2 regions of the Sporomusa rhizae genome follow, and region 2 is predicted to be linked to the other one. Evidence: riboswitches for the same ligand, from Rfam matches in the RefSeq annotation. Region 2 holds a riboswitch; the other holds the start of a gene.

What was found. A riboswitch is a leader RNA that binds a small molecule or an ion and turns the genes downstream of it on or off. The one in region 2 is predicted to bind cobalamin.
Region 1: linked by a shared signal. The riboswitch ahead of SRRS_RS03880 (TonB-dependent receptor domain-containing protein) and the one ahead of SRRS_RS05600 (TonB-dependent receptor) in region 2 are both predicted to bind cobalamin.

What each region holds. Positions count from the first base shown of each region.
Region 1 is NZ_CP156925.1:846,268-850,486, forward strand. Features, by position in the region: gene SRRS_RS03865 (GNAT family N-acetyltransferase) at 581-1,036, opposite strand; gene SRRS_RS03870 (TraY domain-containing protein) at 1,208-1,390, opposite strand; gene SRRS_RS03875 (hypothetical protein) at 1,517-1,750, shown strand; cobalamin riboswitch at 2,145-2,329, shown strand; gene SRRS_RS03880 (TonB-dependent receptor domain-containing protein) at 2,507-4,219, shown strand, end outside.
Region 2 is NZ_CP156925.1:1,266,415-1,270,633, reverse strand. Features, by position in the region: gene SRRS_RS05600 (TonB-dependent receptor) at 1-2,364, opposite strand, end outside; cobalamin riboswitch at 2,533-2,724, opposite strand; cobalamin riboswitch at 2,851-3,034, opposite strand; gene SRRS_RS05595 (hypothetical protein) at 3,040-3,822, opposite strand; gene SRRS_RS05590 (hypothetical protein) at 3,872-4,219, opposite strand, start outside.

The DNA.
Region 1 (4,219 bases), 420 kb from region 2:
TAAGTTGACTTTGTGCTAACTGCACATTATAATATGAGTATAAAAACGTGCCATTGGCACAAAAAATATAATTGTCATACAAGATGGCAAGTCTCAGACAAAATGGAAGAAGGTAAATCCAACAAACAAATAAATAAGCTTCCACACATGACGAGGAATGGAAGTAGTGCGGGATGTGCGCGATGAAAGGTAGCGCAGCGCGTCCAAACTTGGTTACAAATATACTATTTTATTATAAATCAGCGACGTTATAACTTCAATGGACTGCCTTATTTTGTGCTGCACTTTAGGAAATCTAGAGTGCCGAGTGAACGGTGCCATGAATAAAATGAAACAGGGGACAGTGAATCAGCTATGGCTCCAAATGTCGTAAAGAGGGGATAAGATGCGGGTCTTTTACAAGTATGCTCCATTACTATTTGCTCTATTTGGAATATTAGTCATTCCGGCGGTAGATGTTCCCTGTAATTAAAAACCAAGCAATCAATTGTATCGCGTTTGATCGCTTGGTTTTTGTACACTGGTTAGTTTCTATTAAATTTTTGAGGGTCTTACATACGGGGCTTTGAAGTACGGCTCATCATAAATTCTTTTGCATACAAACAGATCCTCGCAAATCTTTGTATTGGCCATAGTTTGCGATTATAAGATAACCCAGGCTATGATATAAGGCTATAGCTTCGACAAGAGGTGCACCTGTTTCTAATAGTAGAGTGCTAAAACCTTTTTCTCTCGCTCGTTTTTCTAATAGAATCATTAACGTTTTGGAAATGCCTTTCCTGCGGTATTCTTTTTTTACAAAAACCCGTTTTACTTCAGCGGTTTTTTCGTCATAGCGTTTAAAGCTGGCGCAGCCAATGGGCTCGTTATCATCATCATGAGCTAAGATTACATCGTGAATATTATCAAGTGCGTTATAGGAAATATACTGCTTTCGGTTTTCTTCGCCGCCGGCAATTTCATTGAGATATTCATCAAGTAATTTGCAGAGGTTAATGAAATCTTGGTTGCGGCCATCTGTATATATAAATTTCACAGCCATCATCCTCACACATAGATATTCACACTAAGCGCAGCTTTGCCTACCTTACCGGTTGAGCTTATTTATTTGTTTCTGCGTTATCCTTTCTACCTACCAGGTAATCCAGAGAAACAGGAAAGAGGCTAACTGACGACTTCTATTTGATCCGGCGCTTTTAAGTCTACTTTATTTTGTGTTTAAATCAATCTTAATCTCGCCGTTTTTTGCCTCGTATGTGGCTATATGAGCTTTTATAATCATTTCTAGCTCTTTATTGACTGTTCTGAAATTATTGTCAGCAATATAGCGAAACTTTTCGAGTGTTTGTTGGTCGATACGAAGTGTGAACTTAGACGTATTAGGTGACACGATAATCTCCTCCAATAGAGCCTGATTACAATAACTGTATATTAAAAGAGTTAAATATGGCGTATTGACGGCAAAATGACGGCGTGATATGATTAAAATGTACTATGGAAAGGAGGGAAGCCAGTATTGCTACTACATGGACAAGGGTCAAGAAAATTGAATCATTGCGTCGGCGGATTTTCCCTGGTAAGAGGGCAAACATCGGCAGAGTACCGGAAACGGGAAAGCGAGATATATGATAGAATTCGCAAGGCATCTGATGAATTTTCCCGACTGAGCAAAGGTGCAGATACCACCGAAGCTCTCCGGCGGCTGGAGGCAGCGCTGGCAGAGTTTGAGTCATTTAGATACGAACTTTGAGCAGACACGAAACTACATAATAAGGTTCATGAAAATTGAACTTACGGAAAGGAGTAACTAAAAGAGCAAACTAAACCACGGCAGGCTTACCTTGTTAAGCCGACAAACAAGGGCAAAGTCTGCTTTAAAATGTGTCTAATAGACACTTGTTGCCTACTGTCACAACGCGACACTCTGTGATGGAGACAACCGAATGGAAAACAAGGGTATGTTCCACATACGATTGTTTCCAGTACAGTGCAGCAAACACCCGGCTTCAATTTGGGGAAAAGGCAGCCCAACATTGTCCGCGTTGAAGTTTATGGAAAGAGTCCGCAGAAAAATTATATCCATTTGAAGGGATAAACAGTCATAATCCAGAATTATCCATCATAAGATGAAACCGAAAGAACAACAGCATATTTCGGGGATAGGTGCCCGCAAGGGCTTAATAGGGAAGTCCGGTGAAATACCGGCACGGTCCCGCCACTGTAACGGGGAGTAGTCTCGCATTTTTGCCACTGAAGCATCAGGCTTTGGGAAGGCGCGGGACAGCGATGAACCGGAGTCAGGAGAACTGCCTGTTCGACAATCACCATTTTACCTGCGAGCGACAGGGAGGAGATTATGTACAATTACCGAAAAATTTCCGGGTAATTGGATATAAAAAACTTCCGTTGAGGGAGTTTTTTTTATTGCAAAACTAAGCCAAGCCCTAATTGGGGTATAGGCAAAAGAGTAACGAAGAAAAAACAGGATAAAAAGGAATGATTACCTTTGAACCATATCTACAAAGTCATTTGGAACCGGGCCCGCGCCTGTTGGCAGGTGGTGTCCGAGCTGGCGAAAAACACCGGCCGGATGAAATCGATCCGTCGCAGCAGCGGTGGGCGCGGCGCTAAATGTGTGGTGCTCCGCCTGGTCTTGTTGCTGGTGTTGGGCTTAACCGCGTTTATCAATACGGCGGCTGCGTTTACCACTCCGGCAGATGGTACCTGGACATCAAAAGGGGAGATCGATGGCTATGATACCTACGAATCGACAGCCACCAAGGGTGGTGCCGGAACTGTGCCAACAAACCCAAAAAAATACAATGCGCCAATTATATTGCTGGCCGGAGAAAGATGGCGTCCGATGGATTTGCCGGCGGTAACAAGGGCCGCTTATATAACTGCTGCCGAGCTTACCTTGTCTGCCGGCAGTATGCTGGATCTGGCCTGGAAGGGCAACAGTGTGGGCTATCAGGAGCCTTCTCCTAGTAAAGAGCCTAGTATAAAACCGATCGCCCTGACGGTGGAAAAACTGAACCTAACCGGTAACGTTGTGCTTCGCATCAATACCCATGTAAAAACTCCGAGCATAGGAACAGCAGCGGTAGGCGGCTTTACCGTTAAACAACTGACCGGCAGCGGCACGATCTACGTGCAGTCTGCCTATGATCCCAGCTATAAGAGCCTAGTACGCGGCGCGGGTGGGGTATTCCTGCGGCCCATAGATAAGATTATTGATCCAATGAAGTACAATTATGTTGTGGTTGATCTCAGTGCCGCCGGCAGCGCTGCTTACCAGCAGGTTAATGTACTGGGGCAAGTCTCCCTTGTGGACGGTCCGCTGCGGATTTACGAACTAATACCGATCATCGACTGGAACAACCTACAGGCAGGGAAAGCAATCCTGCTGGGGGTGAAGTCTCACAATACCGGTGTCATTTCCGAATCCGGCAAAATGGCCAGCGATGCCCAACTGGCTTTCCGCAATGTCTGGCGCATTGAAGAGGACAATCTCTTTAACCGTATGAATGAGCTGCATGCCCGGCATTTTGCGAAAAAAGATTCGGCGTTCCCTGCCGGGGCGGCGGACAGGCCGGTAAGTGAAGAGGTCTGGGCGCATAGCTTCCGGGGCAAGCTGAACAGCCACGGCGCGTACGGGCGCAGCTTCAACCAAAGCTATGACGGGCTGCAGGTCGGGTTTGACAAGACCCGGGAGGGTGATTTCTTTAACGGGACGTTGTACTACGGCCTGATGCTGGGCCGGATCAGTGCCGATGCCGGCTATGCCACCGGCCAGGGGGACCTGACCGGCACGAGCATGGGAGCCTACGCCTCCTGGACCGGCAACAACGGCCACTATTTGGATTTGGCGGCCCGGATGACGAAAATTAAAAACGACTACCAGTTTTATGACAGCGACAGCAGCAATACAGCCCAGTATGACAGCTGGGCCAGCGGGATCAGTGCGCAGTACGGTTATCGCCGGGACTTGTCTGACGGCTGGTATTATGAACCCCAGGCCGGTTTATCGGTCGGCACCATCGACCGGGTAAGCTACACCCTGCCCAACCAGCTAACGGTTGCGCAAACCGCTGACCGGCCGGTGGTCGGCCGGCTGGGCGTGACCGTGGGCAGGGAGTTCGGCGATGAGCAGCACCGCGGTCACGCATACGCTGCCGTCACGGCCCTGCATGATTTCGGCAGCAGTAAGTTGGAAGCC
Region 2 (4,219 bases):
ACCTATACCGGTAACCATCTCATCAATATATTTTACTTCGCCGAAAACAGCCAGCCGGTTGTCCGGGCGGTAGGTCAGCCGGGCCGAGCCTTCCCATTCCGGCGTATACAACTGCGGATAGCTGAAATAAATCTCGCCGGTTGAGGAGCTAGGCGCATTATACTTGGTCTGCTGCTTGGTATGCAGATAGGTGCCTGCCAGGCTCATATCCCATTTGTCCCAGTTGAAATCAGCCTGTAATTCCACACCGTTGGCCTGCCCCTTGCGCGCATTGGTGTAAGACCAAAAATTATAGCCGAATCGGTAGAGGTGGAGCATATTCTTGGAATCGCGGCCAAAGTAGGTCAATTGGACCTTGGAGGAATTGGCGCCCAGCAGTCTGCCGTCCCAGATGGCTGCCAAGTCCCATTGGGTCCCTTCCTCGGGTACCGGGAATATGCTTTGACCGGCATACTTGGGATCGTTATAAGCATTAGGCCGGGGCAGAATGCCGGCGCCGTCGCCGGCAATCTCGTACAGGTTGAGCAGCCGGTAGTAGGTGCCGTAGGTAGAGCGCAGGGTCAGATGCTCGTCCACCTGCTTTTTCAGTGCCACTTGCCAGGTGACCTTGTCATTGACCTGGGAATCCTCCTGATCGACCCATTTATTTAAGTCGGATTTTCCCAGCGCCCTGCCCATGACCTTGGAATAATTGTAGCGAATACTGGGAGTCAGCCAGAGATCAGCCGCCTGGTTGAGGGTAATGGTATCCTGCAATTGGAGATTGAACAGCGTATGTTCATAATATGTCCGAAACCGCTCGCGATTGGTAAGACTGGGTTCAAAGTCATATTTGTCCATCCGGCTGCCGTTAACATCCATTTTCTCTTTCGACCAGTTTGCCAGGAACTCAAGCAGATGGTTGTCACCGGCCTTATAGGTGCCATCAATGGCTCCGCCCAGCCGCCGGGAGTCGAAAGCGCTCCATTCTTCAAATACTGCAGGAATTTTGCCAAACTTCTGATAGTCCGGATTGCGGTAGCGCTTATCCTGGTCAAGATAGTTAAGCTGCCAGCCCCATTCCAGATTGCCGCTCATATCCCGCCGGCCTACCATCAGTTCCTTGGTAGTCAGTTCCTGCCGCTTCCGCTCGAATTTGTCTGGCAGATCCACTATTGTGCTTAATGTTGGATCCCCATCTACTCTTCGGGGCATTCCCCGGTCAATTTTCTTCCAGCTGCCCTTGACCAGCCAGTGGTCGTCCTGCCATTTGATAATGGCGTCAGTGTTTTTGTAGTCGTTATTCTTCCGCCAGCGGGTGTTGTCGTTAGAAAGCTCGGACATTAGTTTTCGAGTTCCTGCGCTCTGATTGTGTAAACTAGTTCTTACATCATCCAGTTGGGCTTTGGCCTCCTGGTTATATAGCTGTTCCGCTTCAGCCAGTGTCGAAGCCCGGTTATTTAAGATATAATCGTCAAGCATCTCCTGCTTGCTAGAATGCCAATTAAGCCAATACCAGTTGCCCCGTATAGCGGACAAATACTGATTGTAGACAGCCGGGTTATTGAATGCCGCATCAACTTCCTCCAACGTAGAATAACCGGGATTAATTCCCGTATAAAGATCCAAATTATCATTGACGGTACGAATAAAAAAATTCATATTCGCCTGCAACCCCGGCATATCTCTTGCATAGACTTCTTTAGAGTAAGGATTCTCATATCGAAAATCCCCATCACTCTCATCGCGGTTAATGCCGATCATCAGGCTGCCGCTCCCTAAAGGCTGGGTGATCTCCAGGCCGGCGATGGTGCCGCCCCAGGAGCTTTTGCCGACCTGGGCCGAGATGTTGGCTTTGTCCGGCTTCTTGGTAACGATGTTTATAACCCCACCCATATAGGTGCCGCCAAAGCGGGCCGGAATATAACCTCGGTAGACTTCGATCCGTTCGACATTGTGGATGGGGATTGTCGAGATATCGACAGCCGCATCGCCACCCAGGTTGGAGAGCACGCCATCCACGAATACGCCCACCTGGGCCGCCGTACTGCCCCGGACGCTGACGGTGGTATACTGGCCCTTGCCGGATACATAACGGACATGGACGCCAGGCACATCTTTCAGGAGTTCCGGCAGCGTTTTCTGCTCACCTTTGTAATCATCAGGCCGGATAATGGTTACGGTGCCTGGTGACAGCTTGGATTCCCAGTCCGGGCGCTTGGCTTCGACGGTTACGGACTCCAGAGTATATTCCTGCGCCGGTTTGCTGTCTGCTTTCACAGTTTCCGTTGTTTCCTGTGACTGCTTGCTGTCAGGCTCGGCGGCATAGGCAACGCCGCCGAAATCAGGCGTCAGGCTGAATGCCAAAGAACAGGCGATACTCATTGCCAAGGCATTCTTTGTTAGTTTACGTTGTTTCAATGCTTGCTCTCTCCCCTTTGCTTCTTAGAAACTCCGAATTACTGAAATAGGCTGACTGTTTCAGTCAGAGTGTTCTATTGCCCTCCTCTCATAAGTAAATTCCGAATCTTCTCCCTGTCGCTCGCAGGTTAAGCGAAGATTGTCCGTACAGGCAGTTCTCCTGACTCCAGTTCATCATCAGCCCAGCCTTCCCAGATAAGTTGACACTACTTATCCAGTGACATCTCAGGACTGACTCCGTGTTACAGTGGCGGGACCGTGCCGGTTTTTCACCGGACTTCCCTATTAAGCCCTCTACAGGGCACCTGTACCGAAACAAAAAATGGATTTCCCATATATTCAACCATCCTCGTTGCCAGGTGTTGACTATATGAGAAATCCATTTATCATAGCTATAAAAGCTGATCGAACAGACTGCTCAAATAATCCCCTACCCATCACTCGCAGGTCAATGGTGATTGTTATACAGGCAGTTCTCCTGGCTCTGAATCATTGCTTCTCCAAACCTTCCCAAGACTTTCCATCCCAGTGGCATCACCTGGAGTTGCTCCTCATTACAGTGGCGGGACCGCGCCGGTCTTTCACCGGACTTCCCTATTAAGCCCCGTAGGGCACCTGTACCGCTATATTTTTTTCAGTCTACTTTATGTAAGGATTGATAAGATAGTTGCATTCTCGTATGGGGGTTCCGGATAAATACTGAAATAATTCGCCCGGATTAGTCAGCCAGTTGATGTGATGATAATCCCAAAGCCATGGCGCAGTCACTTTGACGGCATTATAGCTGTCAAAATACCCCCAGCCGGCAAAGACCCGTCCTTGACCGATTTCACGGCGCTGCTCCCATAACTGGGTTAAGGGAATCAGACTATAGCCGATATGGGCTTCCCCCGGCAAAAACCGTTTGCGTTTGCCCACAACCGCAATCTCATGCGTTCCGGCGCTGATTTTGAGTACTGGCCGCCCGCCTTCCAAGCGAACCTTAGCACCATTTTGCTTCTGCCAGTTGTGATTACTGTAGGTTAACAGCATCTCCAGCCGCCCGGCGCCGTCTGGCGTTTTGCCTACAGCAAGCAACACTCCGGTCAGATCATGTTCATGTTGGCTCCTCCCCATATGTCTGGGATAATATTGATAGTAGCCAAGAAAATAATGGGTGTCACTTTCCACCACCGAATAATACACGGCTGGTTTCGGCGGATAAAACATCAAATTGTACCAGTTATTATTCAGCCGCCAGTCGTGATCATAATCGACTGCTGTAAACATATTGGTCTGGGCGGTCAGGCTATCTTTATTATCCATTTTGCGGATAACCGGCGCCCACTGCTCAGCAACCAGCAAATCATCTGCCGCCGAAATTGGCTGTACGCACAATAGCCCTATAAGTAGGAAAGTTATAAGACATATGCTTTTTTTCATGCTATCACCCCGGATAAATAACGAAATCACCTATGTTATTCATCACTATCTACTTTTTGTTATATACTGTTACTTCGTCAATAGAGTAGACCTCCATATTCCACGTACCACCCCGGGGAGGTGACTGAATAATTACTCCCTGTCCGACAAAGGAAATAAGATTTCCTGTTGCCAACCCAGTTTCCAACAGGCTTTGCAGTCTTTGTTCCGACGTTCGGACCACAATCGATTTTCCGGGGGTGTCACGGAGTTCAATTACCGCATAGCAGCTATTGGAATTCGCATAACAATTGATTAATGCGACGTGACCATATAACTGAACCAGCGGCGGCATTAATATAACGCCGGAAACAGGTGGAATCGTCGTTGCAGCAAAACCGATCTGCAGTAAAGGGGT